DNA from 2 places in the Streptomyces sp. NPDC037401 genome. Region 2 is predicted to be linked to the other one. Evidence: predicted binding sites of a transcription regulator. Region 2 holds the regulator's gene; the other holds the start of a gene.
The links. The regulator HrcA, encoded in region 2, represses chaperone genes, less so after heat shock. The targets are predictions, from matches to a motif close to TTNGCACTCNGNNNNNCNGAGTGCNAA.
Positions count from the first base shown of each region.

Region 1 (15,357 bases), on a different contig from region 2:
CCGTGATCACGAAGCTGAGCGTCGCCGCGAGCACCGAACCCCACATGATGGGAACACCCGAGACGACATCGCCGGAGGCGTTCGTCTCGCACGGGTCCTTCAGGCAGGACGAGTAGTTGTTCAGGTCCTTGGTCCCGATGGCGCCGACCAGCGGGCTGATGATGCCCTTCACGATGGAGTTCACGATGTTCGTGAACGCGGCACCGATGACGACGGCCACCGCCAGGTCGACCACGTTGCCGCGCATCAGGAAGGCCTTGAAGCCCGCCAGGATGCTCTCCTTCTTCTTCTCGCTCACTACTGAGCCTCTCTTCACGTGTGTCACATCGGCAGCAGGACACGGAGCCAACGGTTCCGAAAACTACGGCAGTCCGGGTGAGAGCTGTCCAATCGGCCCCCGCGTTCAGCTGACTTGACCGTGCGCGCGTGCGAATCAACACAGCGTCACCGCCAGTCGGGACACCGCGCCCGCACCCACCAGCGTCCGCGCGGTCTCGCGGGGCACGGACAGTACGACCAGCGCCCCGCCGTCCCCAACGCCCGTGTCCGCCCGCGGCACTTCGGCGACCAGAGCCGCCACCGCCACCACCCGGGTCCGGCCCGCGTCCGTGCCGGCGCCGCCCGCGGCCACCACGTCCACGCGGTCCCCGCGCCGCAGCAGCCGCACCGTCGCCGCGTCCGCGATCCGCACGGGCGCGGACACGAGCCGCACCGCGGCGGCAGGCGGCGCGGCAGCCGGCGGCGGGGGCGGTGGCTCACTGCGCGAGGCCTGTGCCTCGGGCCCTGCTGCCGCCAGGGCGGCCGCAGCCACCGCGAGCCCAGCCGCCGTCACCCGCCGCCTGCGCCGGACCGCCCTGCGCAGCCGGTCCCCGCCCCGCCCCACCCGGAGCGGGGCGAAGTCCGGGACCCCGCGGGGCGGCGGACACGGAGACGAGGGAGGCGGCGTAACCGCAGATGCGGAGGAGGCAGTAGCAGCAGGGGAAGCGGAGGAAGCGGGCGAGCCGGAGGAAGAAGAGGAGGAGAAGGGGGAGGAGGGGAATCGAGGAGTCGTGCCGGACATGCCGACCACCGCCCGTCGTGAAGGGGTTCGGAGTCCGGACCCGTCGCCCGGACACCCCTCACGATCCGCGACCCCCCACGATCCCGCTCGCGCCTGTGGATGACCCCCAGCCTGTGGAAACCACCCTCACCCCCCAGGGCTACGGAAGCTCGATCCCCAGGTCCCAGCCGTCGTGCGCGTGCGTGCACAGGCAGGCGCGCGCCTCCGTCGCCGGCAGCGCCGCCACCGCGTCGAAGAGCACCTCGCGCAGTCGGCCGACGTTCTCGCCGAACACCTTCAGCACCTCGGTGTGCGACACGCCCTCACCGGTCTCCGCGCCCGCGTCCAGGTCCGTGACCAGCGCCATCGAGGTGTAGCAGAGCCCCAGCTCACGGGCGAGCACCGCTTCCGGGTGGCCGGTCATCCCGACCACGGACCAGCCCATCGCCGCGTGCATCCGCGACTCGGCGCGGGTCGAGAACCGCGGACCCTCGACGACCACCATCGTGCCGCCGTCCACCGGCTCCCAGCCGCGCCCGCGCGCCGCCCCCATCGCCGCCGCCCGCCCGACCGGACAGTACGGGTCCGCGAAGGTGGTGTGCACGACGTTCGGAACCGTGCCGTCCGGCAGCGGCTCCCCGTCGAAGAAGGTCTGCGTGCGGTTCTTCGTACGGTCGACCAGCTGGTCCGGCACCAGGAGGGTGCCCGGTCCGTACTCGGCCCGCAGGCCGCCCACCGCGCACGGCCCCAGCACCTGGCGCACGCCGACCGAGCGCAGCGCCCACAGGTTCGCCCGGTAGTTGATCTTGTGCGGCGGGACCTTGTGGCTGCGTCCGTGGCGGGGCAGGAACGCGATCTGGCGCCCGGCGAGCTCACCCAGGAAGAGGGAGTCGCTGGGGGCGCCGTACGGAGTCTCCACCTGGAGCTCCGAGACGTCCTCCAGGAAGGAGTAGAAACCCGAACCGCCGATTACGCCGATCTCTGCGTTCACCATGTGTCCCACCCTAGGTCGTGTCGTCGCACGGACATGCGAAGGGCCCCGCTGCCGGGTGACGGCTGCGGGGCCCTTCGTGAAGCTGTCGGCGCGCTCAGGCGGCCGGAGTGCTGCTCGGCGCCGGGGCGGCCGGAGCGGGGCTCGAAGCAGCCGTCGACGTGGTCGAGGCCGGCTTCGAGGCGGGAGTGCTGCTGGACGACGCGCCACGGCTGTCGTTCCGGTAGAAACCCGAGCCCTTGAAGACGATGCCTACCGCGGAGAACACCTTCTTCAGGCGTCCCTTGCAGTTCGGGCACTCGGTCAGAGCGTCATCGGTGAACTTCTGCACCGCCTCGAGGCCTTCGCCGCACTCGGTGCACTGGTACTGGTAGGTCGGCACGAATTTCCTCCTGGCACTCTCACTCAATGAGTGCTAACGACGCTCCATGGTGACGTATTCCGCCGGATCAGTCCACCGTCACCGGCACGCGGTGACCGATGCCACGCTCGGCCGCCGGCTTCGAGCGGCGCTCGAGCGAGGCCCGGGGGGAGTTCCCGGGAGCCTTCGGCGCACTGCTCCCCGCAGCCTTCGGACCGGTCTTGGCGGCGGTCTTCGCGGCAGTCTTCACGCCGGGCTGCGCAGCATTCTTCGCGACAGCCTCGGGGGCGTCCCCGGCGGCGGCGTGCGCGCCCTGCTCCGCAAGCTCCAGCGCCTCCGCGAGCTCCGGCGACTCCGCCGGCTCCGATGCGTCCGAGGCCTCCGACGAAGAGCCGACGATCCGGCTCGGGGCCTTCGGCGCCAGCCGCGAGCGCAGCGCGAGCACCGTGGCCAGCGCCAGCACGGTGGCCCCCAGCGGCACCAGGAACCCGGCGCTGGAGCCGTGCGCGTCCGTCAGCCGCCCGGCCGTGGTGACGGCGGCGGCCTGCCCGAAGGCGACCGCACCCGTCAGCCAGGTGAAGGCCTCGGTGCGCGACGCGGCCGGAACCAGCCGCTCCACCATCGTGTAGCCCGTGATCAGGGCCGGAGCGATGCACAGACCAACGACCAGGCCCAGGGCGCCCAGCAGCACCGTGGAGTGCACGGCCCACAGGACGGAGGCGGCAGCGGTCAGACCGATGTACCCGAGGATCAGGCGGCGGCGCGGGCCGATCTTCCAGGCGATGGCACCGCAGGCGATGCCCGCGATCATGTTGCCCGCGGCGAAGACGCCGTAGAGCAGGCCGTTCGCGCCGGGGTTGCCGATCTCCTCGGAGAAGGCGGCCAGCGACACCTGCATGCCGCCGAAGACGGCGCCGATGCCCAGGAAGGCCACGATCAGGACGCGCACGCCCGGGACGGACAGCGCGGAGGCGTGTCGCTCACCGGCGGCGGCGGAGCGGCCCACGGGCTTGGGCTGCGTACCGCGCTGCGCGGCGAACAGCAGGCCGCCCAGCAGGGTCAGCGTGGCCTCGGTGATCAGACCGGCCGAGGGGTGGATCTGGGTGCACAGGAAGGTCGCGAGCACCGGGCCCACGACGAAGGTGAACTCGTCCGTCACGGACTCGAAGGCCGCGGCCGTCGGCAGCAGCGCCGCGCGCTCGCCCTCCAGGCGGGCGGCCCAGCGGGCCCGGACCATCGGGCCGACCTGCGGAACCGAGGCGCCGGCGGGCACGGCGGCCAGCGCCAGCGCCCACAGCGGGGCGCCGAGCAGCGCGAGCGCGGTCAGGGCGCTCACGGCGGCGGAGTGCGCGAGGACGACCGGCACCAGGACGGAGCTCTGGCCGAAGCGGTCGGCCAGCTTGCCCATCTGCGGGGCGAACACGGCCATGGAGACGCCGGTGACGGCGGCGACGATGCCGGCGCTGCCGAAGGATCCGGTGGTGTGCTGGACGAGCAGGACGATGCTGATCGTCAGCATGGCGAACGGCTGCCGGGCGGCGAACCCCGGGAGAAGGAAGCTGAGGGCACCGGGCGTGCGCAGCAGTTGCCCGTAGCCCGCTCGGGACTTGTCGGTCGTGACCGCGGATGTCACGGCCTGGCCTTTCTGCCGCCTGGTAGAGCTCCCGTCTGCGGACGGTGCAGGCCTTGTGAGCCGCACCCGTACTACGGAGCCCCGAGAGCTGTCCTCATGCGCCGAACCGAGTGATACCTGGGCCACCCACTGCGGGAGGGGGCCACGGCCGCCGAGCGGTCGCGCCAGCTCTGCGTCAGGCAGAGTTGGTCGATTGGTGTGCCTTCATGGTACAGGGAAAGCCTCGAGGCGCACCTGTGATTACAGCGACAGGCGGTGGCTTCACCTGCGTTTAACGAGTCCTTCGTCTTCCAGGACCTCTGGAGCCCGGATTACCCGCACTCCGGCCGTTGTGCCCTCCTTCACCCGTGCCCAGCCATCCGGCCAGCTTTCCGCCCCGCGCCACGGCCCTCAGCCGCGCCTCGGCGGCGTCCCGCACCGGGTCCGTGGCCACGACGAGCAGCTCGTCCCCGCGCCGCAGCACCGTCGAGGGCAGCGGTACGAAGCTCTGCTCGTCGCGCACGACCAGGGTCACCGAGGCGCCCGGGGGCAGCCGCAGCTCGCTGACCTCGACGCCGTGCATGCGCGAGGCCTCCGGGATGGAGAAGGAGAGCAGGTGGCCGCGCAGCTTCTCCAGGGGCGCCGACTCGATGCCGAGGTCGGTGGGCGCCCGGTCGGTGCCCAGCTCCAGCTTGCGGGCCACCCAGGGCAGGGTCGGCCCCTGGATCAGCGTGTAGACGACCACGAGCACGAAGACGATGTTGAAGACCCGTTCGCTGCCCTCGATGCCGGACACCATCGGGATCGTGGCCAGGATGATCGGTACGGCGCCGCGCAGGCCGGCCCACGACATCAGGGCCTTCTCCCGCCAGGGCACCCGGAACGGCAGCAGGCTGACGAACACCTCCAGCGGCCGGGCGACCGTCGTCAGCACCAGGCCGACCAGCACCGCGGGCCAGAAGTCGTTCACGAGCTCGTGCGGGGTGACCAGCAGGCCGAGGAGGACGAACATCCCGATCTGGGCTATCCAGCCGAGCCCGTCGGCGAAGCCCCTGGTCGCGGGCCAGTGCGGCAGCTTCGCGTTCCCCAGCACCATCGCGGCCAGGTAGACGGCGAGGAAGCCCGAGCCGTGCGCCAGCGCGCCGGCCGCGTACGCGACCACGGCGATGGCCATCACGGCGATCGGGTACAGGCCGGAGGCGGGCAGGGCCACGTGCCGCAGCCCGTACGCGCCCAGCCAGCCGACCGTGAGGCCGACGGCGACGCCGATGGCCAGTTCCAGGGCGATCTTGCCCACCAGGACGTACCACTCGTCGACCGGGCCGACCGTGGCGAAGGCGACGACGAGGATCACGACCGGGGCGTCGTTGAATCCGGACTCCGCCTCGAGGACGCCGGTCACCCGGGACGGCAGCGGGACCTTGCGCAGGACGGAGAAGACCGCCGCCGCGTCCGTCGAGGAGACGACGGCGCCGATGAGCAGGGCCTGCCGCCATTCCAGCCCGACGAGGTAGTGGGCGCCCGCCGCCGTCACGCCGACGCTGATCGCGACGCCGAGCAGCGACAGGGCGATCGCCGCGGGCAGCGCCGGTCTGATCTCTTTCCACTTCGTCCCCAGACCGCCCTCGGCAAGGATCACGACCAGCGCCGCGTAGCCGATGACCTGCGTGAGCTCGGCGTTGTCGAAGACGACGTTGCCGATCCCGTCCTGCCCGATGGCGACCCCGATGCCCAGGTAGATGAGCAGGCTGGGGAGGCCGCTGCGCGAAGAGACGCGCACGGCGGCCACGGCGATGAGCAGGACGAGCGAGCAGATCAGCAGAAGCTCGTTGAGCTGGTGGACGGTCAGCGGGCGGCCCTTTCCCTTGAAGTGGTCTGCAGGATGCCGGATCGTTCCTGCAAGACGGGTCGGGGGAGACTCGAGGGGGAGACCGCCCCGACGGCAAGTACTTTCGTTACCTTACCTAATCTTTGACGATTCCTTGACGTCCTTGTCACATTGTGAAACGCCTGTTCGACGTAGTCCCTGACACCGCGTCCGAATGGGGTGGACGCTGCGCCTATGGTTGCTCCCAGCACTCCAGGACCACCCTGCCCCCTCGAAGGACAGCGATGCCCGCGAACGAATCCGTCCCCTCCGCCAAGAAGAAGGGACGACGCGCCCGTCTGATCGTGCTCATCCTGGTGCTGGCGCTCGTCGCAGGCGTCGGCTACGGGGCATGGTGGAGCGTCGGCAGCGTCCGCGCCTCCTTCCCCCAGACCACGGGCGAGATTCAGCTCGAAGGCCTGTCCGGGCCCGTCGAGGTCAAGCGCGATGCCCACGGCATCCCGCAGATCTACGCGGCGAGCGACCAGGACCTCTTCCGCGCCCAGGGCTTCGTCCAGGCACAGGACCGCTTCTGGGAGATGGACGTCCGCCGCCACATGACCTCCGGCCGGCTGTCGGAGATGTTCGGCAGCGGCCAGGTCGAGACCGACGCCTTCCTGCGCACCCTCGGCTGGCGCCGGATCGCGCAGACCGAGTACGACTCCAAACTCTCCCCGGAGACGAAGAAGTACCTCCAGGCCTACGCCGACGGTGTCAACGCGTACCTGAAGGGCAAGACCGGCAAGGACCTCTCGGTCGAGCACGCCGCCCTCAAGCTGAGCAGCGACTACCGGCCCGAGCCGTGGAGCCCCGTCGACTCCGTGGCCTGGCTCAAGGCCATGGCCTGGGACCTGCGCGGCAACATGCAGGACGAGATCGACCGCTCGCTGATGACCAGCCGCCTGACCAAGGCGCAGATCGACGAGCTCTACCCGCCGTACCCCTTCGACCGGAACCGCCCGATCGTCGAGGGCGGCTCCGTGGACTCCTCCGGGAAGTACGTGCCCCAGGGCGCCGAGGGTTCGGAAGGCTCCTCCGGCGACGGATCGGGTTCCTCCAGCGGCATCAGCGCCCAGGGCGGCACCGGAAGCGTCCTCAAGACGCAGCTGAGCGCCCTCTCCAAGACCCTCGACGAGATCCCGGCCCTGCTCGGCCCGAACGGCAGCGGCATCGGCTCGAACTCGTGGGTGGTCTCCGGCAAGTACACCACCACCGGCAAGCCGCTGCTCGCCAACGACCCGCACTTGTCCCCCCAGCTGCCGTCGGTCTGGTACCAGATGGGCCTGCACTGCCGCAGCGTCTCGGCCCAGTGCCAGTACGACGTCTCCGGCTTCAGCTTCGCGGGCACGCCCGGCGTGATCATCGGCCACAACCAGGACATCGCCTGGGGCATGACCAACAACGGCGCCGACGTCACCGACCTCTTCCTGGAGCAGGTGACCCCCGAGGGCTACCGCTACGACGGCAAGGTCCTCCCCTTCACCACCCGTGAAGAGGTCATCAAGGTCGCCGGCGGCGAGAGCAAGACGATCACCGTGCGGACCACCAACAACGGCCCGCTCGTCTCCGACCGCAGCGACGAGCTCGGCACCGTCGGCACCCGCGCCCCCGTCAGCGCGGCCGCTCCCGACCGCGGAGCCGGCTACGCCGTCGCGCTGCGCTGGACCGCCCTGGACCCGGGCAAGTCCATGGACGCCGTCTTCAGGCTCAACCGCGCGAAGGACTTCGACGGCTTCCGGGCCGCGGCCCGCGACTTCGAGGTCCCCTCGCAGAACCTGATCTACGCCGACAGCAAGGGCCCCCACGGCAACATCGGCTACCAGATGCCCGGCAAGATCCCGCTGCGCGGCACGGGCGACGGCCGGATGCCCGCCCCCGGCTGGGATTCGAAGTACGCCTGGAAGGGCGCGAAGAACGGCTCGGCCAAGGGGTGGATCCCGCAGGACGAGCTGCCCTGGGACTTCAACCCCGAGCGCGGGTTCATCGTCACCGCCAACCAGGCCGCGGTCCAGAGCGGCGAGGGCAAGTACCCGCACACGCTGACCACCGACTGGGGCTACGGCGCCCGCAGCCAGCGGATCAACGACCTCATCGAGGCGAAGATCAAGGACAGCGGCAAGATCTCGACCGACGACATGCGCACCATGCAGACGGACAACAGCAGCGAGATCGCCACGCTGCTCGCCCCCGTCCTGTCGAAGATCCGGATCTCGGACCCCGACGTCCGCGAGGCGCAGAAGCTCCTGGAGGGCTGGAACTACACCCAGGAGCCCGACTCCGCGGCCGCCGCGTACTTCAACGCCGTCTGGCGCAATATCCTCCGGCTCGCCTTCGGCAACAAGATGCCCAAGGAACTGCGCGTCGAGGGCAGCTGCCTCTACGTCCGCGCCGCGGGCAGCAGCGGCCCGGCCGACGACCTGGCCGAGCTGGTCCGGGAGTGCGGCGAGCGCGATGCCGACTCGGCGCAGCCCGACGGCGGCGACCGCTGGTTCGAGGTGGTCCGGCGCCTGATGAAGGACGAGAAGTCCCGCTGGTGGCAGACGCCGCAGACCCGTCTGGACAAGGCGACCAAGACCCGCGACGAGCTGTTCGCGCGGGCCATGAAGGACGCCCGCTGGGAGCTGACCGCCAAGCTCGGCAAGGACACCGGCACCTGGACCTGGGGCCGCCTGCACCAGCTGACCCTCAAGAACCAGACGATCGGCACCGAGGGCCCCGGCTTCCTGCAGTGGCTGCTCAACCGCGGTCCGTGGAACCTGGGCGGCGGCGAGGCCACGGTCAACGCCACCGGCTGGAACGCCGCCAGCGGCTACGAGGTCACCTGGGTCCCGTCGATGCGCATGGTCGTGAACCTGAACGACCTCGACAAGTCCCGGTGGATCAACCTGACCGGCGCCTCCGGCCACGCGTACAACTCGCACTACACGGACCAGACGGACCTGTGGGCCAAGGGCGAGCTGCTCGACTGGGCGTTCAGCAAGGCGGCCGTCGACAAGGCGACCCGCGAGACGCTGACCCTCAAGCCGTAGCGGCGGGGAAGCGGACGACCCCCGCCGGGGTCACCACCGCCTGAACGGGGTGGTCGTGCGGTTCCTCCGGGACCCGCGCGACCACCTCGGTCTCGTACAGGAGCACCACGAGCGCCGGGTGCGCGCCCGCCCGCTCCAGCCGGGCCAGCACCCGGTCGTACGAGCCGCCGCCGCGGCCGAGCCGCATCCCGCGTCCGTCGACGGCGAGGCCGGGCAGGAGCACGGTGTCGGCGGCGGTCACGGCCTCCGGGCCGAGCCGCGGCCCGGAGGGCTCCAGCAGCTGCATCTTCCCCGCGTGCGCGACGGGGGCGAGGCCGTCCGGTCCGTCGTACGCGGCCCAGTCGAGGTCGTTGTCGGGCAGCAGGACGGGCAGCAGCACCCGGGTGCCGCGCTCGCGCAGGGCGTCGAGCAGGGCGTGCGTGCCGGGTTCGGTTCCGACCGAGACGTAAGCTGCGACGGTTCGCGCGGCGGAGAGCTCGGGCAGGTCGAGGGCCCGGCGGGCGAGGGCCCGGGCGGCCGCCTCGGTCGCGGCGCCGGTCAAGGCGCGGCGGGCGGCGAGCAGTTCGCGCCTTAGGTCCGTTTTGGCGGAACGGTTCTTTACCACAGCGAACTCACAAACCCTTCTAAATCAGCTTCTATTTACCGGAATCTAACCTTCGTTGCATACTCAGCGGCTATCGTGCCGCCATGACTTTGTCGCACCCAGTGATCACCAAGGCTGTCATCCCGGCGGCCGGACTCGGTACCCGGTTCCTGCCGGCGACCAAGGCCACCCCCAAGGAAATGCTGCCTGTCGTCGACAAGCCGGCGATCCAGTACGTCGTGGAGGAGGCCGTCTCGGCCGGGCTGACCGATGTCCTGATGATCACAGGACGTAACAAGCGGCCGCTCGAGGACCACTTCGACCGCAACTACGAACTGGAGTCGGCGCTCGCCGCCAAGGGCGACGACGACCGCCTGAAGCGGGTCCAGGAGTCCAGCGACCTGGCGACCATGCACTACGTCCGCCAGGGCGACCCGCGCGGCCTCGGCCACGCCGTGCTCTGCGCCGCCCCGCACGTCGGCCGCGAGCCCTTCGCGGTCCTCCTCGGCGACGACCTGATCGACCCCCGCGACCCGCTGCTGTCGCGCATGGTGGAGATCCAGGCGGAGACCGGCGGCAGCGTCGTAGCCCTCATGGAGGTCGATCCGGCGCAGGTCCACCTCTACGGCTGCGCGGCCGTGGAGAAGACCGACGAGGACGACCTCGTACGCGTCACCGGACTCGTGGAGAAGCCGGATCCGGCGGAGGCCCCCAGCAATTACGCGGTCATCGGACGCTATGTCCTCAACCCCGCCGTGTTCGACATACTGCGGGAGACCGAGCCGGGCCGCGGTGGGGAGATCCAGCTCACCGACGCCCTGCAGAAGCTTGCCGAGGACGAGAGCGTCGGCGGCCCGGTGCACGGGGTGGTCTTCACGGGCCGCCGCTATGACACCGGCGACCGGGGCGACTACCTGCGGGCCATTGTCAGACTCGCGTGCGAGCGTGAAGACCTTGGCCCCGAGTTCCGGACCTGGCTCCGCAGTTACGTCACCGAGGAGATGTAGCACTTTGAGCACCACCGCACCGCAGGACACCGGCCGCCAGCGCCTCTGGTCGGTGGACGAGCACCTGGCCGACATCCTCGCCGCGGTCCGCCCGCTGGAGCCGATCGAGCTGCAGTTGCTCGACGCCCAGGGCTGTGTCCTGGTCGAGGACGTCACGGTGCCCGTCGCCCTGCCGCCCTTCGACAACAGCTCGATGGACGGGTACGCCGTCCGGGTGGCCGACGTCCAGGGGGCGAGCGAGGAGTTCCCCGCGGTGCTCACGGTGATCGGGGACGTCGCGGCGGGCAGCGGGGACCTGCCCACCGTGGGACCCGGACAGGCCGCCCGCATCATGACCGGCGCCCCGCTGCCCCCGGGCGCGGAGGCCGTCGTCCCCGTCGAGTGGACCGACGGCGGCACCGGCGCGGGAGCCGCCGCCGGGATGACCCCCGCCAGCGCCGCCCCGGAGGGCGCCGGGGGCGACGTGCGGGTGCACCGGGCCGCCGAGGCCCGCGCCCACGTCCGCGCGCGCGGCAGCGACGTCCAGGCCGGCGACCTCGCGCTCAGCGCGGGCACGGTCCTGGGCCCGCCGCAGATCGCGCTCCTCGCGGCCATCGGCCGCGGCACCGTCCGGGTGCGCCCGCGCCCCCGGGTGGTCGTGCTGTCCACCGGCAGCGAACTGGTCCAGCCCGGCGAGGCGCTGACCGAGGGCCGGATCTACGACTCCAACAGCTTCGCCCTCGCCGCCGCCGCGCGGGACGCGGGCGCCATCGCCTACCGCGTCGGCGCCGTGGCCGACGACGCCGAGACCCTGCGCGCCACCATCGAGGACCAGCTCATCCGCGCCGACCTGCTGGTCACGACCGGCGGCGTCAGCGTCGGGGCGTACGACGTCGTCAAGGAGGCCCTGTCCTCCGTCGGCGACGAGGACGAGCCCGGCGCCGGCATCGACTTCCGCAAGCTCGCCATGCAGCCGGGCAAGCCGCAGGGCTTCGGCTCGATCGGCCCCGACCACACCCCCCTGCTGGCCCTCCCGGGCAACCCCGTCTCCTCGTACGTCTCCTTCGAGCTGTTCGTGCGGCCCGCGATCCGGGCGCTGATGGGTCTGCCGGAGCTGCACCGGCCCGTGGTGCGCGCGGTGCTGGAGTCCGGCAAGGCGCTCACCTCCCCGCCGGCCCGCCGGCAGTTCCTGCGCGGCAAGTACGACGCCGAGCAGGGCACGGTCGCCACGGTGGGCGGCTCCGGCTCCCACCTGATCGCGGCACTGGCCCACGCCGACTCCCTGATCGTCGTACCGGAGGACGTCACTTCGGTGGAGCCGGGCACGGAGCTGGAAGTGGTCCTGCTCGGCTGAACCCCTGTGGGTGCGGGTAGCGTGTTGGCCCACACAGGCCTCGCACGAACGTCTGCGGGCCCGGACCGGGAGCGGCACAACCACATGAGTACCCCAGGTGCGCAGAACAGGCTGACCCACATCGACGAGGCCGGCGCGGCCCGGATGGTCGACGTGTCCGAGAAGAACATCACCACCCGTACGGCCCGGGCGAGCGGGCGCGTACTGGTCTCGCCCCGGGTCGTCGAACTGCTGCGCGGCAAGGGAGTCCCCAAGGGCGACGCCCTCGCCACCGCCCGCATCGCCGGGATCATGGGAGCCAAGAAGACCCCCGACCTGATCCCGCTGTGCCACCCGCTCGCCGTCTCGGGCGTGAAGCTCGACCTGTCGGTCGCCGACGACGCCGTCGAGATCCTCGCGACCGTCAAGACCGCCGACCGCACGGGCGTCGAGATGGAGGCGCTGACCGCCGTCGCGGTCGCCGGACTCACCGTGATCGACATGGTGAAGGCCGTCGACAAGGGTGCGGTCATCACGGACGTGCGCGTGGAGGAGAAGACGGGCGGCAAGTCGGGCGACTGGAGCCGCGCGTGAACGCGCCGCGCGGCGGCGAGGCCCACAGCCACAGCCACGGCCCCGCAGCGGCGGGTGCCCCCGGCCCCTCCGGCTCGTCGCTGCCCGCAGCCGGCGGGGCGTGGGAGACCCGGCCGCCCGCAGGCCCCGCGAAGCCGGCGCTGCGCGGCCTCGTCGTGACCGCCTCCAACCGCGCGTCCGCCGGTGTGTACGCCGACAAGGGCGGCCCCCTGCTGGCCGCGGGCCTGACCGCACTCGGCTTCGCGGTGGACGGCCCTCGGGTCGTACCGGACGGCGACCCGGTCGAGCAGGCACTGCGGGACGGAGTGGCGGCCGGGTACGACGTCATCCTCACCACCGGCGGTACGGGCATCTCGCCCACCGACCGGACCCCGGACGCCACCTCCCGCGTGCTCGACTACGAGATCCCCGGGATCCCGCAGGCGATCCGCGCCGAAGGACTGGCGAAGGTACCGACCGCGGCGCTCTCCCGGGGGCTCGCCGGGGTCGCGGGCCGCACCCTGATCGTCAACCTGCCCGGCTCGCCCGGCGGCGTCAGGGACGGGCTCGCGGTCCTCGACCGCCTCCTCCTGCACGCCGTGGACCAGATCCGCGGCGGAGACCATCCGCGACCTTCCGGGAGCCCGAGCTGAACCGTCCCTCCTGGCCGGTGGTGCTGGCGGACGGCCCGGTCGTCCTCCGCCCGATAAAGCTGCGCGACCAGTCGGCCTGGCGCGAGGTGAACCGGCGCAACCGCGAATGGCTGCGGCCGTGGGAGGCGACCATCCCGCCGCCCGCGCCGTGGGGGCCCGTCGTCCAGCGGCCCACGTACCGCCAGATGGTCCGCCATCTGCGCGCCGAGGCCAACGCGGGCCGCATGCTGCCGTTCGTCATCGAGTACGAGGGCCGGCTCGTCGGGCAGCTCACGGTAGCCGGGATCACCTGGGGCTCGATGTGCGCCGGCCACGTCGGCTACTGGGTCGACCGGGAGGTGGCCGGACGCGGTGTCATGCCGACGGCGGTCGCGCTCGCCGTGGACCACTGCTTCCGGACCGTGGGGCTGCACCGGATCGAGGTGTGCATTCGCCCCGAGAACGGACCGAGCCGGCGGGTCGTGGAGAAACTCGGATTCCGCGAGGAAGGGCTGCGGCCGCGTTATCTCCACATCGACGGAGCATGGCGGGACCATCTGGTGTTCGCACTGACGGCCGAAGAGGTGCCGGAGGGGCTGCTGCGCCGATGGCACCGGGCGAGGCCCGGCAGCACGCAGAAATGAAAAGCTTGTTCGAATTCCCAGCGATTAGCCCATAAGCTGATCCGAAGAATCACAAAAAAAGTCCGTGATATCAGCCAGATCGTGCGACACACCGGCCCAATTGGCCGATGCCGTCGCCCGTACCCCTCTACGGTGTGAGATGTGAGCAGCAGCGGCCTCATCTACGCAGTCATCGTCGGGGCCTGGGCCGCCTACTTGGTGCCCATGTGGCTCCGGAGGCAGGACGAGCTGAACGAAGCCCGTCCGACGGAACGCTTCTCCACCGCCATCCGGCTGCTTTCCGGCCGGGCGGGCATGGAGCGCCGTTACGCCAAGGAATTGCGTGAGCGCGGTGCAGAGGCAGCGCCCATGGTGACCCCGGTGGACCCGGACGCCGCGACGGAAGCGATCAGCTCCGTCGACGTCGACGTCCGGGCCACAGCCGTGCCCCCGACCCGGACGGAGCCCAGACCGTCGCAGGCCGCAGCGGCCGCAGCCGCCGCGGCTGCCGGTGCGGCTGCCGCGGAACGCGCACGGCGCCAGCGCCTCCAGGTGCTCGCCCGACGCCGGCGCACCACCGGTTTGCTCTTCCTGGTCTTCACGCTCGGCGCGGTCGTCGCCGCGGTCGGCGGCCTGCGGTTCCTGTGGGCGCCCGGCGTGCCGGCCGTGCTGCTGAGCGCGTACATCGTCCACCTCCGCGTCCAGGAGAAGCGGCGCTTCGCCTTCACGATGGACCGACGGCGCGCCGAGGCCGCCGCCCGGCAACTGCGCGAGAACCGCCCGCGCCGACGCGAGGCCGAGTCCGCCACGGACACCGGATCGGAGCCCGAACCCGCCCCGGTCGTCTCCCCGCAGGAGGCCGGCCGTCGTGCGCTGGTCGAGCAGACCGACCACGCCGAGTGGGTGGACCAGCAGCGCGAGCGCGAGCGCGGTCCTGCGCGCGGCGACAGCTGGGAGCCGGTGCCGGTCCCTCTGCCGACGTACGTGACCGCCCCCGTGGCCCCGCGCGCCTCCGGCCCGGCCGAGTCCTGGAGCGCGGCGCGCTCCAGTGCGGCCGAGCCGACGGACCCGCGCCTGCGGGCCCGGACGCAGGAGGCCGGGCAGAAGCCGGAGGCGGCGGTGCCCGCTCCGTCCCCGGCTCCGGGGGAGCGCCAGCAGCGCCCTGCGGACCGCCGCCGGCCGCGCGAGCGCGGCCGCACTCCGCTGTTCGACCAGTACGAGTCGGACGACCGCCCGCGGGCCGCGAACGAGTGAGGCATGACCTGCGGGGATCGGATTTTTGGATCCGCCGATGGGGATGCTAATGTTTCACACGTCGCAAGGGCCTGTGGCGCAGTCTGGTAGCGCACCTCGTTCGCATCGAGGGGGTCTGGGGTTCAAATCCCCACAGGTCCACAGACATAGAGGTCCCGCCCGGTCACTGACCGGGCGGGACCTCTGCTTTTGCCCGTGGGCTCAGCGGAAGCGGGCGGTCAGCTCCTCGACGAACGCCGTGAGGTGGGGCGGGAGCGGGCCGCGGCGGGTGGCGACGAACCAGGTGCGGGTGAGGTGTTCGGCGCCGATCGGCACCAGCGCCAGGTCGTGCGAGGAAACGTACGGAGCGGCCACCCAGTTGGGGAGCACGGTCACGCCCTGGCCGCCGGCCACCATCTCGATCAGCAGGTCGGTGATCAGCGGCATGGTGCTGATCCGGGCCGGGCGGGCGCCGTGGGGCAGCGGGAGCGGGAT
Region 1 is NZ_JBVJWO010000011.1:194,274-209,630, reverse strand. It holds gene mscL (large conductance mechanosensitive channel protein MscL) at 1-298, opposite strand, end outside; gene ACZ7H1_RS14335 (hypothetical protein) at 434-703, opposite strand; gene ACZ7H1_RS14330 (S-methyl-5'-thioadenosine phosphorylase) at 1,200-2,033, opposite strand; gene ACZ7H1_RS14325 (FmdB family zinc ribbon protein) at 2,128-2,412, opposite strand; partial or broken gene ACZ7H1_RS14320 (MFS transporter) at 2,786-4,024, opposite strand; gene ACZ7H1_RS14315 (potassium/proton antiporter) at 4,296-5,852, opposite strand; gene ACZ7H1_RS14310 (penicillin acylase family protein) at 6,116-8,899, shown strand; gene ACZ7H1_RS14305 (5-formyltetrahydrofolate cyclo-ligase) at 8,889-9,503, opposite strand; gene galU (UTP--glucose-1-phosphate uridylyltransferase GalU) at 9,587-10,489, shown strand; gene glp (molybdotransferase-like divisome protein Glp) at 10,494-11,822, shown strand; gene moaC (cyclic pyranopterin monophosphate synthase MoaC) at 11,907-12,395, shown strand; gene ACZ7H1_RS14285 (MogA/MoaB family molybdenum cofactor biosynthesis protein) at 12,536-13,027, shown strand; gene ACZ7H1_RS14280 (GNAT family N-acetyltransferase) at 13,045-13,650, shown strand; gene sepX (divisome protein SepX/GlpR) at 13,792-14,883, shown strand; tRNA gene ACZ7H1_RS14270 (tRNA-Ala) at 14,951-15,024, shown strand; gene ACZ7H1_RS14265 (LysR family transcriptional regulator) at 15,085-15,357, opposite strand, start outside.
Region 1: ACZ7H1_RS14325 (FmdB family zinc ribbon protein) is a predicted target of HrcA. The motif match lies at 2,423-2,449, and genes of this name have one in related genera.

Region 2 (14,040 bases):
ACTTGACGGACTTGTTGCGAAGGCGGGCCTTCTCGTTCGTCTTGTTCCGCTTGATCTGGGACTTGATGTTCGCCACGAAAGAGCCTTTTCAGGTTCAGAGGTTGATCTTCGGATTGTGTCCCGCAGCTGAGAGGGCACACGAGACACAGCTGCCCAGGCTACCAGGCGCGCTCGGACCGGCCCAAACCGAGCACAGTCGCGCAGCCATGGGACCATGGGAGCCTGCGTATCCATGCGACATCGCCCGAGAATCAGGAACTTGCGTGCCCGCGATCCCCAGCCACGTGCCCGAGCCGAGCCGTACCGACCCGGCGCTGATCCGCAATTTCTGCATCATCGCGCACATCGACCACGGTAAGTCGACGCTCGCCGACCGGATGCTCCAGCTCACCGGTGTCGTCGACCAGCGGCAGATGCGAGCCCAGTATCTCGACCGTATGGACATCGAGCGCGAGCGCGGCATCACGATCAAGTCCCAGGCGGTCCGGCTGCCCTGGGCCCCGACCGAGGGGGAGGGGCAGGGCAAGACCCACATCCTCAACATGATCGACACCCCGGGCCACGTCGACTTCACCTACGAGGTGTCCCGGTCGCTCGCGGCCTGCGAGGGCACCATCCTGCTGGTCGACGCGGCCCAGGGCATCGAGGCCCAGACCCTCGCCAACCTGTACCTGGCGATGGAGAACGACCTCGCGATCGTCCCCGTCCTGAACAAGATCGACCTGCCGGCCGCCCAGCCGGAGAAGTTCGCCGAGGAGCTGGCGAACCTGGTCGGCTGCCAGCCCGAGGACGTCCTGCGCGTCTCCGCGAAGACCGGTCTCGGCGTCGACGCCCTGCTCGACAAGGTCGTCGCCACCGTCCCGGCCCCGGTCGGCGTCAAGGACGCCCCGGCCCGCGCGATGATCTTCGACTCGGTCTACGACTCGTACCGCGGTGTCGTGACGTACGTACGTGTGGTCGACGGCCAGCTCAACAAGCGCGAGCGCATCCGCATGATGTCCACCGGCGCGACCCACGAGCTGCTGGAGATCGGCGTCTCCTCCCCGGAGATGACCCCGGCCGACGGCATCGGCGTCGGCGAGGTGGGCTACATCATCACCGGCGTGAAGGACGTCCGTCAGTCCAAGGTCGGTGACACCATCACCAGCCTGCACAACGGCGCGACCGAGGCCCTCGGCGGCTACAAGGACCCGAAGCCGATGGTCTTCTCCGGTCTGTACCCGCTCGACGGCTCGGACTACCCGGACCTGCGCGAGGCCCTGGACAAGCTGCAGCTCAACGACGCCGCGCTGGTCTACGAGCCGGAAACCTCGGCCGCGCTCGGCTTCGGCTTCCGCGTCGGCTTCCTCGGCCTGCTCCACCTGGACGTGGTGCGCGAGCGCCTGGAGCGCGAGTTCGGCCTCGACCTGATCGCCACCGCGCCGAACGTCGTCTACCGCGTCGTGATGGAAGACGGCAAGGAAGTCACCGTCACCAATCCGAGCGAGTTCCCCGAGGGCAAGATCTCGGACGTGTTTGAGCCGGTCGTGCGCGCCACGATCCTCGCGCCCAGCGAGTTCATCGGCTCGATCATGGAGCTCTGCCAGACCCGCCGCGGCACCCTCCTCGGGATGGACTACCTCTCCGAGGACCGCGTCGAGATCCGCTACACCCTCCCGCTCGCCGAGATCGTCTTCGACTTCTTCGACCAGCTGAAGTCCAAGACCCGCGGCTACGCCTCCCTCGACTACGAGCCCACCGGCGAGCAGGCCTCCAGCCTGGTCAAGGTCGACATCCTGCTGCACGGCGACAAGGTCGACGCCTTCTCCGCCGTCACGCACAAGGACGCCGCCTACGCCTACGGCGTCCGCCTGGTCGCCAAGCTGCGCGAGCTCATCCCGCGGCAGGCCTTCGAGGTGCCCATCCAGGCGGCCATCGGCTCCCGCGTCATCGCCCGCGAGACCATCCGCGCCATCCGCAAGGACGTCCTCGCCAAGTGCTACGGCGGTGACATCTCCCGTAAGCGGAAGCTGCTGGAGAAGCAGAAGGAAGGCAAGAAGCGCATGAAGATGGTCGGCTCCGTGGAGGTCCCGCAGGAGGCCTTCATCGCGGTGCTGTCCAGCGACGAATCCGGCGGCGCCAAGGGCAAGAAGTAGCCAGAACCAGCCTCCGGACAAGCAGTGACGTACGGGCCCCCATGCCGCAGCATGGGGGCCCGTTCGTTATAAAGCGGCCGCTCGCGGCCTCTTACGCACCGGGCGGACAGCCTCTAGCCTGATCACTGCTCGATGGTTACTCGCCAGTTAACCCACGTCTCACCGCGTGGTCCGGAGGATGTCGTGAGCGACACACAGACCTTGATCGAGAACCGCCCGCCCTCCGTGGCGGCCCTCTTCCTTGAGCGCGTCGCCGCCACCCCGGACGCGGAGGCATACCGGTTCCCCGTCCCCTCGGCCTCGGGCCAGGGGCCGGACGACTGGAAGTCGCTGAGCTGGGGACAGGCCGCGGAGCGCGTGTTCGCCGTCGCCGCCGGCCTGATCGACCTCGGCCTCGGGTCCGAGGACCGGGTCGCGCTGGCGTCCAACACGCGGGTGGAGTGGATCCTCGCCGACCTCGGCGTCATGTGCGCGGGCGGGGCGGTGACGACGATCTACCCGAGCACCAACGCCGAGGAGTCGGCGTTCATCCTCTCCGACTCCGCGAGCAGGGTGCTCATCGCCGAGGACGCCGCACAGCTCGCCAAGGCGCGCGAGCGCCGCGCCGACCTGCCGGGCCTCACCCACGTCGTGGTCATGGACCCGGCCGGTGCCGAGCCCGCCGAGGGCGACCCCGAGGGCTGGGTGCTCACCCTCGCCGACCTGGAGGCCCGCGGCAAGGAGTACCTCGCCAAGCACCCGGAGAGCGTGAAGGAGCGCATCGCCGGCATCACCTCCGGCCAGCTCGCCACCCTGATCTACACCTCCGGTACGACGGGCCGCCCCAAGGGCGTCCGCCTCCCGCACGACAACTGGTCGTACATGGCAAAGGCCATGGCCGCCACCGGCCTGATCGGTCCGGACGACGTCCAGTACCTGTGGCTGCCGCTCGCGCACGTCTTCGGCAAGGTCCTGACCTCCGGCCAGATCGAGGTCGGGCACGTCACCGCCGTCGACGGCCGCGTCGACAAGATCATCGAGAACCTGCCGGTGGTCCAGCCGACCTACATGGCCTCCGTCCCGCGCATCTTCGAGAAGGTCTACAACGGCGTCGCGGCCAAGGCGCGCGCCGCCGGCGGCGCCAAGTACAAGATCTTCCAGTGGGCCGCCGGGGTCGCCCGCGAGTACGCGAAGGTCTCGCAGGACAACTTCCGACGCACCGGCACCGCCTCGGCGCCCTTCGGCCTGACCGCCAAGCACAAGGTCGCCGACGCCCTCGTCTACTCCAAGCTGCGGGCGGCCTTCGGCGGCCGGCTGCGCGCCGCCGTCTCGGGCGCCTCGGGCCTGTCCCCCGAGATCGGCTACTTCTTCTCCGGCGCGGGCATCCACATCCTCGAGGGCTACGGCCTGACCGAGTCCAGCGCCGCCAGCTTCGTCAACCCGGGCGAGGCGTACCGCACCGGCACCGTCGGCAAGCCGCTCCCCGGCTGCGAGGTCCGCATCGCCGACGACGGCGAGATCCTGCTGCGCGGCCCCGGCATCATGGAGGGCTACCACGGCCTGCCGGAGAAGACCGCCGAGGTGCTGGAGTCCGACGGCTGGCTCCACACGGGCGACATCGGCGAGCTGTCCGCCGACGGCTACCTGAAGATCACCGACCGCAAGAAGGACCTGATCAAGACGTCGGGCGGCAAGTACGTCGCACCGGCCGAGGTCGAGGGCCAGTTCAAGGCGGTGTGCCCGTTCGTCTCGAACATCCTGGTGCACGGCGCCGACCGGAACTTCTGCACGGCCCTGATCGCGCTCGACGAGCCCGCCCTGCTGGCCTGGGCGAAGGACAACGGGCTCGAGGGCAAGTCGTACGCCGAGGTCGTGGCCGCCCCGCAGACCCGCGAGCTGATCCAGGGCTACGTCGACACCCTGAACGCCGGTCTCCAGCGCTGGCAGACGATCAAGAAGTTCGCGCTGCTGCCGCGTGACCTGGACGTCGAGCACGGCGAGCTGACCCCCAGCCTCAAGCTGAAGCGGCCGGCGGTCGAGCGCGAGTACAAGGCCCTCATCGACGAGATGTACACGGGCACCCGCGAGGCCTAGCCACCGCGGACGGTCCGGTGCCGCCGGGCAGTGCGGGAGAATGGCCCCATGCCTTCCGTACTGCCCGATGGTGAGCCCATGCCCGACGACGGGGCACTGCCCGCACACGCCCTGGCGGGCGCGGGGGACCGGCCGCTCGGGTTCTACCTGCACGTCCCGTACTGCGCCACGCGCTGCGGGTACTGCGACTTCAACACCTACACCGCGACCGAGCTGCGCGGTACGGGCGGCGTCCTGGCCTCCCGGGACAACTACGCCGAGACGCTCGTCGACGAGATCCGGCTGGCCCGCAAGGTGCTCGGCGACGACCCCCGCGAGGTCCGCACGGTCTTCGTCGGCGGCGGCACGCCCACCCTCCTGCCCGCGGCCGACCTGGTGCGGATGCTGGCCGCCGTGCGGGACGAATTCGGGCTGGCGCCCGACGCCGAGGTGACCACCGAGGCCAATCCGGAGTCGGTCGACCCGGCGTACCTGGCGGAGCTGCGCGCCGGCGGCTTCAACCGGATCTCCTTCGGCATGCAGAGCGCCCGGCAGCACGTCCTGAAGGTCCTGGACCGCACGCACACCCCCGGGCGCCCCGAGGCGTGCGTCGGCGAGGCCCGTGCGGCGGGCTTCGAGCACGTGAACCTCGACCTGATCTACGGCACCCCGGGCGAGTCCGACGACGACTGGCGGGCCTCCCTCGACGCCGCGCTGGGCGCCGGCCCCGACCACGTCTCGGCGTACGCGCTGATCGTGGAGGAGGGCACGCAGCTGGCCCGCCGGATCCGGCGCGGCGAGGTCCCGATGACGGACGACGACGTCCACGCGGACCGTTACCTGATCGCCGACTCGGTGCTCGCGGAGGCGGGGTACCACTGGTACGAGGTCTCGAACTGGGCCACCTCCGAGGCCGGCCGCTGCCTGCACAACGAGCTGTACTGGCGCGGGGCGGACTGGTGGGGCGCCGGCCCCGGCGCCCACAGCCACGTGGGCGGCGTGCGGTGGTGGAACGTGAAGCACCCCGGCGCGTACGCCGCCGCGCTCGCCGAGGGCCGCTCGCCCGGCGCGGGCCGCGAGCTGCTGGCGGCGGAGGACCGGCGCGTCGAGCGGATCCTGCTGGAGCTGCGGCTGCTGGAGGGCTGCCCGCTGTCCCTGCTGGCGCCGGCCGGACTCGACGCGTCACGGCGCGCGCTGGCCGACGGGCTGCTGGAGGCGGGGCCGTACGAGGACGGGCGGGCCGTGCTGACGCTGCGCGGGCGGCTGCTGGCGGACGCGGTGGTCCGGGACCTGGTGGACTGAGGGGGCTCCGCCGCCGCGCCCCCTTCCCCGGGGCTCCGCCCCGGACCCCGCGCCTCAAACGCCGGCGGGGCTGGGGGGTACCGGGCCGGCGTCCGGCGGCGCCTCAAACGCCGGCGGGGCTGGGGGTGCGCCGGGCGGGGCCGGGCCGGCCTCCGGGGCGGGCCTGGGTTGTCTCAGGACGGGGCCGTGACGAAGTCGATCAGTTCTTCCACACGGCCCAGGAGGGACGGCTCCAGGTCCTGGTACGTGTGGACGCGGGACAGGACGTGCTGCCAGGCCGCGCCCGTGTTCTCCGGCCAGCCCAGGGCCCGGCAGACGCCCGTCTTCCAGTCCGTGCCGCGGGGGACGGACGGCCAGGCGGCGATGCCCAGCGAGGACGGCTTCACGGCCTGCCAGACGTCGATGTAGGGGTGGCCCACGACCAGGACCTCGGGGTGCACCACCGAGGCCGCGATGCGGGACTCCTTCGAGCCCGGGACCAGGTGGTCGACCAGCACGCCCAGGCGCGCGTCCGGGCCGGGGGCGAACTCCGCGACGATCTTCGGGAGGTCGTCGACGCCCTCCAGGTACTCCACGACCACGCCCTCGATGCGCAGGTCGTCGCCCCACACCCGCTCGACCAGTTCCGCGTCGTGGCGGCCTTCCACGTAGATCCGGCCCGCGCGGGCCACCCGGGCCCGGGCGCCGGGCACGGCCACCGAGCCCGAGGCCGTGCGCAGCGGCGCGGCCGGGGCGCGGGACGGGCGGACCAGGGTCACCACCGCGCCCTCCAGCAGGAAGCCCCGCGGTTCCAGGGGGAAGACGCGGCGCTTGCCGAAGCGGTCCTCCAGGGTCACGGTGCCGCCCTCGCAGGCCACCACCGCCCCGCAGAAGCCGGTGCCCGCCTCCTCGACGACCAGGTCGGTGTCCGCCGGCACCTGCGGCACCGGCCGGGCGGCGCTGCGCTTCCAGGGCGGGGTCAGGTCGGGTGAATACTCGCGCATTCGGACGACACTAAGGAGGGCCGCCGGTTCAGGAAGGCGACACGCCGAAGCGCTCGGCCAGTGTGGCGCGTTGCGCACGGACGAAAGTCGCATCCACCACCGCACCGTGCCCCGGCACGTAGACGGCGTCCTCGCCGCCCAGCGAGAGCAGCCGGTCGAGGGCGGCCGGCCACTGCCTCTTCACGGCGTCCAGCCCCGCTTGCGGCTCGCCGGACTCCTCCACGAGGTCGCCGCAGAACACCACCTCGCGGCTGCCCGGTACGAACACCGCCAGATCGTGCCGGGTGTGCCCGGGGCCGACGTTCGCCAGCAGCACCTGCACGCCGCCCAGCTCCAGCGTCCACTCGCCCGAGACCAGGTGGCGGGGCGGGATCAGCAGCTCCGTCGACTCGGCGGCCTCCTCGGCCGCCAGCCCGTGCCGGACCGCGCTCTCGCGGAGCAGCTCGCGGCCCGTCATCAAGGAGGAGTCCAGGCCCACCGCGCCGAACACCTCGGCCCCCGAGAAGGCCGCGGCACCCAGAACGTGGTCGAAATGTCCGTGCGTGAATGCGATATGGGTCACGCGCCGACCCGCCATCCGCTCCGCCTGGGCGCGGATCTCGGCGCCCTCGCGGACGCACGATCCCGGGTCGATCAGGAGCACGGAGTCGTCTCCCACCACCAGTCCCACCGTGCAGTCCCACACCGGGAGCCGTCGCCGGCCGGTGCGACCGGTCAGCCCTTCCCAGCCTGCCTCTTCCCAACGGACGTCCATGCGGCGACGCTACCCTGACGGGCCGCCCTTGCTAGGGGCGTACCTCCCCGCCGTACACTGACCGGGGGATCTCTGGCACTCGTACGCCCCGAGTGCCAGTCGGAACCGGATCCGGTACGGCAGCGGAAAACGAACAGGCATCACAGCTGGAGGTGTGCGCGGGTGCTCAGCGAACGCAGACTCGAGGTGCTGCGCGCCATCGTCCAGGACTACGTCGGGACGGAGGAGCCGGTCGGCTCCAAGGCGCTCACCGAGCGCCACAAGCTCGGCGTGTCGCCCGCCACCGTGCGCAACGACATGGCGGTGCTGGAGGACGAGGGCTACATCGCCCAGCCGCACACCAGCGCCGGACGCATCCCGACCGACAAGGGCTACCGGCTCTTCGTCGACAAGCTCGCGGGCGTCAAGCCGCTGTCCACTCCCGAGCGCCGGGCCATCCAGAACTTCCTGGACGGCGCCGTCGACCTCGACGACGTGGTCGGGCGCACGGTGCGGCTGCTCGCGCAGCTGACCCGGCAGGTGGCCGTGGTGCAGTACCCGTCGCTGACCCGTTCCACGGTCCGCCACGTGGAGCTGCTCGCGCTCGCGCCCGCCCGGCTGATGCTCGTCCTGATCACGGACACGGGCCGGGTCGAGCAGCGGATGGTCGACGCGCCTGCGCCGTTCGGCGAGACCTCCCTCGCCGACCTGCGGGCCCGGCTCAACAGCCGGATCGTCGGCCGCCGGTTCGCGGACGTGCCGCAGCTCGTCCAGGACCTGTCGGAGTCGTTCGAGCCGGAGGACCGGGCGACCGTCCAGGTCGTGCTCGCCACGCTCCTGGAGACCCTGGTCGAGGAGACCGAGGAGCGGCTGATGATCGGCGGTACCGCCAATCTCACCCGCTTCGGACACGACTTCCCCCTGACGATCAGGCCGGTGCTGGAGGCCCTGGAGGAGCACGTCGTGCTGCTCAGGCTGCTCGGCGAGGCCAACGAATCGGGCATGACCGTACGCATCGGGCATGAGAATGCCTACGAAGGACTGAACTCCACGTCCGTCGTCTCGGTCGGCTACGGTTCGGGCGGCGAGGCAGTCGCCAAACTCGGCGTGGTCGGACCGACCCGCATGGACTACCCCGGAACGATGGGAGCGGTACGCGCAGTGGCACGTTACGTCGGACAGATCCTGGCGGAGTCGTAAGTGGCCACGGACTACTACGCCGTACTCGGCGTGCGCCGCGACGCATCGCAGGACGAGATCAAGAAGGCCTTCCGGAAGCTCGCGCGCGAGCTGCACCCGGACGTGAACCCCGATCCCAAGACGCAGGAGCGTTTCAAGGAGATCAACGCCGCGTACGAGGTGCTGTCGGACCCGCAGAAGAAGCAGGTCTACGACCTCGGCGGCGACCCGCTCTCGGCCTCCGGCGGCGGGGGCGGCGCGGGCGGCTTCGGAGCCGGCGGCTTCGGTAACTTCTCGGACATCATGGACGCCTTCTTCGGACAGGCCTCCCAGCGCGGTCCGCGCTCGCGCACCCGCCGCGGCCAGGACGCGATGATCCGGCTCGAGCTGGAGCTCGACGAGGCGGCCTTCGGGACCACCAAGGACCTCCAGGTCGACACCGCGATCGTGTGTACGACCTGTTCCGGCGAGGGCGCCGCGCCCGGCACCTCCGCCCAGACCTGTGACATGTGCCGCGGCCGCGGCGAGGTCTCCCAAGTCACCCGCTCGTTCCTGGGCCAGGTCATGACCTCGCGCCCGTGCCCGCAGTGCCAGGGCTTCGGCACCGTCGTCCCGACCCCGTGCCCCGAGTGCGCGGGCGACGGCCGGGTCCGCTCCCGCCGCACCCTCACGGTCAAGATCCCGGCCGGTGTGGAGAACGGCACCCGGATCCAGCTCGCGGGCGAGGGCGAGGTCGGCCCCGGCGGCGGCCCCGCCGGCGACCTGTACGTCGAGATCCACGAGCTGCCGCACCCCACCTTCCAGCGGCGCGGCGACGACCTGCACTGCACGGTGACCATCCCGATGACAGCGGCTGCGCTGGGCACGAAGTGCCCGCTGGAGACGCTGGACGGGATGGAAGAGGTCGACATCCGGCCCGGCACCCAGTCCGGCCAGTCGATCCCGCTGCACGGGCGGGGCGTCACGCACCTGCGCGGCGGCGGCCGCGGAGACCTCATCGTGCACGTCGAGGTGCAGACGCCGAACAAGCTGGACCCGCAGCAGGAGGACCTGCTGCGCCAGCTCGCGAAGCTGCGCGGCGAGGAGCGCCCGCTGGGGCAGTTCCAGCCCGGTCAGCAGGGGCTGTTCTCCCGGCTGAAGGACGCGTTCAACGGCCGCTGACGGAGCCGCCGGAAGCCTCTGATCCGGCGGTGGCGGGTTCCGTCCGGCGGACTATGCCAGACGAATGCCCCGATTCGGCCTGGTGCGGGGGACATGGCACGATGCGGTCATGTCCTCCGCGCTGAACGGTCTCTACCAGTGCCCGATCGTGCAGGCTCCCATGGCAGGCGGCGGTTCCTGCCCCGAACTCGCCGCCGCCGTCTCGGGCGCGGGCGGACTCGGCTTCCTCGCCGGCGGCTACAAAACTGCCGACGGCATGTACCAGGAGATCAAGCGGCTGCGCGCGCTCACCGGCCGCCCCTTCGGCGTCAACCTCTTCATGCCACAGCAGGCACAGGTGGACCCCGCCGCGGTCGAGGCGTACCGCGGACAGCTCGCCGGCGAGGCCAGCTGGTACGAGACCCCGCTCAGCACGGACGTGTTCGCCTGCAGCGACGACGGCTACGACGCCAAGATCGCGATCCTGCTCGACGACCCCGTGCCCCTGGTCTCGTTCACCTTCGGCTGCCCGGACCCCGCGACGCTCGCCGCGCTCGGGCGGGCGGGCACCCGTACCGTCGTCACGGTCACCTCGGCCGAGGAGGCGCGCGCCGCGCAGGCCGCCGGGGCGCACGCCGTGTGCGTGCAGGGGATCGAGGCGGGCGGCCACCAGGGCACCCACCGCGACGACCCCCAGGCCGACGGCACCGGTTTTGGACTGCTTCCGCTCGTGGCGCAGGTACGCGAGGCCGTCGCGCTCCCGATCATGGCGGCGGGCGGGCTGATGCGCGGCGCGCAGATCGCCGCCGTGCTCGCCGCGGGCGCCGAGGCCGCCCAGCTGGGCACGGCCTTCCTCGTCTGCCCCGAGTCCGGCGCCAACTCCCTGCACAAGCAGGCGATGACGGACCCGCTGTTCGTCCGCACGGAGCTGACCCGGGCCTTCTCGGGCCGCCCGGCGCGCGGACTGGTCAACCGCTTCATGCGCGAACACGGCCCCTATGCTCCGGCCGCCTACCCGCAGGTGCATCATCTGACCACCGGGCTGCGCAAGGCCGCGGCCGAGGCGGGCGACCCGCAGGGAATGGCCCTGTGGGCCGGACAGGGCCACCGGCTGGCCCGCGCCCTGCCCGCCGGGCAGCTGGTGGAGGTGCTCGCGGCCGAACTGGCCGAGGCACAGAGTGCGTTGCAGATGAGGAGTGCGTCATGACCGCCCCCGTGTTCGTGGTCGAGAAGGTGCCCGTTGCCGGGCCCGGATTCGTCCTGGACGGTCCCGAAGGCCGGCATGCCGTTGCCGTGAAGCGGCTGGAGCCGGGCGAGGAGGTCGTCCTCACGGACGGCCTGGGCGACTGGGCGGAAGGCGTCGTGACGGCGGCCGAGGGCAAGGACCGGCTGGTCGTCGACGTCCGGGCGGCCGGCACCGAACCGGAGCCCGCGCCCCGGATCACGGTCGTGCAGGCCCTGCCGAAGGGCGACCGGGGCGAACTGGCCGTCGAGACCATGACGGAGACCGGCGTCGACGCCATCGTGCCCTGGCAGGCCTCGCGCTGCATCACGCAGTGGCGCGGCGACCGGGGCGCCAAGTCCCTGGCCAAGTGGCGCAACACCGCCCGCGAGGCCGGGAAGCAGTCGCGGCGCGTCCGCTTCCCCGAGGTCGCGGAGGCGATGTCCACCAAGCAGGTCGCCGCGCTGCTCGCCACCGCCGACCTCGCCGTGGTGCTGCACGAGGACCGAGACCTGGACAGCGGCGCGCTCGCCGCCGCCGAGCTGCCGCGGACCGGCTCGATCGTCGTGGTCGTCGGACCGGAGGGCGGTGTGTCGCCCGAGGAGCTGGCGGTGTTCGCGGAGGCCGGGGCGGGCCCGTACCGCCTGGGGCGCTCCGTCCTGCGCACCTCCACGGCCGGCACGGCCGCAGCCGCCGTCCTGCTCGCCCGCACCGGCCGCTGGTCGTAGGTCGTCGTCGGACCGGTTCCGGCCGGGCCGCAGTCGCACTCGAGAGCGGCCTGAGGCGGACCCCGTCGACCGCCGGGCGCGGGTGGGCGGGCGGCTACGATGCCCGTAGCCGATCAACGCTACGGGAGGCGAAGCCAATGGCAGGCGAACCGCAGGCAGACTGCCTGTTCTGCAAGATCGTCAAGGGGGACATCCCGGCGACCGTCGTGCGCGAGACGGAGACCACGGTCGCGTTCCGCGACATCAACCCGCAAGCCCCCACCCACGTCCTCGTGATCCCCCGGGCGCACTACCCGGACGCCGCCTCGCTCGCGGCCGCCGAGCCCGCCCTCGCCGCGGACGTGCTGCGCGAGGCCGGCGAGATCGCCGCCGCGGAGAAGGTCGACGGCAGCGGGTACCGCGTCGTCTTCAACACCGGCGCCGGCGCCGGCCAGACCGTCTTCCACGCCCACGCCCACGTCCTCGGCGGACGCGGCCTCGAGTGGCCGCCCGGATAAGCAGCCGTGTCCGTACGCGAATTCGTGGTGCTCGGGACCGCCAGCCAGGTCCCGACCCGGCACCGCAACCACAACGGCTACCTCCTGCGCTGGGACGGGGAGGGCATCCTCTTCGATCCCGGCGAGGGCACCCAGCGGCAGATGCTGCGCGCCGGAGTGGCCGCGCACGACATCAACCGGATCTGCATCACGCACTTCCACGGCGACCACTCCCTCGGCCTCGCCGGGGTGATCCAGCGGATCAACCTCGACCGGGTCCCGCACCCCGTCACGTCCCACTTCCCGGCAAGCGGGCAGAAGTTCTACGACCGGCTGCGCCACGCCACCGCGTACCGCGAGACCGTGGTGATCGACGAGGAGCCGGTCGCCGCGGACGGGGTGCTCGCGGACGGCCCCTCGTACCGGCTGGAGGCCCGGCGGCTGAGCCACCCCGTCGAATCCTTCGGGTACCGCATCACCGAGCCCGACGGCCGGCGCATGATCCCCGAGCTGCTCGCCCGGCACGGGATCGCGGGCCCGGACGTCGGCCGCATCCAGCGCGAGGGAGAGCTCGGCGGCGTCACGCTCGCCCAGGTCAGCGAGGCCCGGCCCGGCCAGAGCTTCGCGTTCGTCATGGACACCAGGCTCTGCGAGGGCGTGGACGCCCTCGCCCAGGGCTGCGACATGCTGGTGATCGAGTCCACCTTCCTCGACGCGGACGAACGGCTCGCCACCGAGCACGGCCACCTGACCGCGGGGCAGGCCGCCCGGGTCGCGCGGGAGGCGGGCGTACGGCACCTCGTACTGACCCACTTCTCGCAGCGCTACCCGGAACCGGACGAGTTCGAGCGGCAGGCCCGCGCGGCCGGCTTCGAGGGCGAACTGACCGTCGCCCAGGACCTCCTGCGGGTCCCGCTGCCCAAGCGGAGCTGAGCGCCTCCCGACGGCCGGGGCCGGCGGGAGGTGGATGAAAAGCGGGGAGACGAGAGATTCGGGAGTGATCTGAGCCACACTGTGTTTGGGTCGGTCTTGTGAGGGAAAGGCCGACGGTCTTCCTGGCGCATTTCTGGCCCTGCAGAAACGACCCCTCAGGACGGGGAACACAACGTGACCAGTCGGAACGGACAGCACCACCCGCCCCGCGTGCCCGTGGACCCGCTGAGACGGCTGCGCGCCCCGCAGGACCCCGGCTGCGACGTCTTCCTCACCGGCACGGTCTTCCTGGACATCATCTTCACCGGCCTGGACTCCGCCCCGGTGCGCGGTACGGAGTCCTGGGCCCGCGGCATGGGCTCCAGCCCCGGCGGCGTCGCCAACATGGCCACCGCACTGGCCCGCCTGGGCCTGCGCACCTCACTCGCCGCCGCCTTCGGGGACGACCACTACGGCGAGTACTGCTGGGACGCCCTGGAGCAGGGCGAGGGCATCGACCTCTCGATGTCCCGGACCATCCCCGGCTGGCACTCCCCGGTCACCGTCTCGATGGCCTACGAGGGCGAGCGCACGATGGTCTCCCACGGCCACGAGGCACCCCCGCCCGCCGGGCCGGGCCCCTTCCCGGACTGCCCGCCCCGGGCCCGCGCCGCCGTCGCCTCCCTCGAGCCCGGCCGCCAGGAGGAATGGCTCGCCTCCGCCGCCGGCCGGGGCGCCCGGATCTTCGCCGACGTCGGCTGGGACGACAGCGGGCGCTGGGACCTCGACGCGCTGCGCGGCCTGGAGCACTGCGAGGCCTTCCTGCCGAACGCCGGCGAGGCGATGCGCTACACCCGCACCGACTGCCCCCGCGCGGCCGCCCGCGCCCTGGCCGAGCGGGTGCCGGTCGCCGTCGTGACCATGGGCGCCGAGGGCTCGTACGCCGTGGACGGGCGCACCGGCGAGACGGCCGAGGTCCCCGGGATCACCGTCGAGGCCCTCGACCCCACCGGCGCCGGTGACGTCTACGTGGCCGGTTTCGTCACCGGCACGCTCGCGGGCTGGCCGCTCGCCGAGCGGCTCGCCTTCGCCGGGCTGACGGCCGCCCTGTCGGTCCAGGAGTTCGGCGGCTCCCTGTCGGCCCCCGGCTGGGAGGAGGTCGCGGCCTGGTGGCGGCA
Region 2 is NZ_JBVJWO010000007.1:139,888-153,927, reverse strand. It holds gene rpsT (30S ribosomal protein S20) at 1-76, opposite strand, end outside; gene lepA (translation elongation factor 4) at 264-2,135, shown strand; gene ACZ7H1_RS09025 (AMP-dependent synthetase/ligase) at 2,319-4,208, shown strand; gene hemW (radical SAM family heme chaperone HemW) at 4,257-5,489, shown strand; gene ACZ7H1_RS09015 (DUF3097 domain-containing protein) at 5,663-6,472, opposite strand; gene ACZ7H1_RS09010 (MBL fold metallo-hydrolase) at 6,501-7,226, opposite strand; gene hrcA (heat-inducible transcriptional repressor HrcA) at 7,389-8,405, shown strand; gene dnaJ (molecular chaperone DnaJ) at 8,406-9,545, shown strand; gene ACZ7H1_RS08995 (nitronate monooxygenase) at 9,655-10,731, shown strand; gene ACZ7H1_RS08990 (16S rRNA (uracil(1498)-N(3))-methyltransferase) at 10,728-11,474, shown strand; gene ACZ7H1_RS08985 (histidine triad nucleotide-binding protein) at 11,612-11,971, shown strand; gene ACZ7H1_RS08980 (ribonuclease Z) at 11,978-12,883, shown strand; gene ACZ7H1_RS08975 (PfkB family carbohydrate kinase) at 13,094-14,040, shown strand, end outside.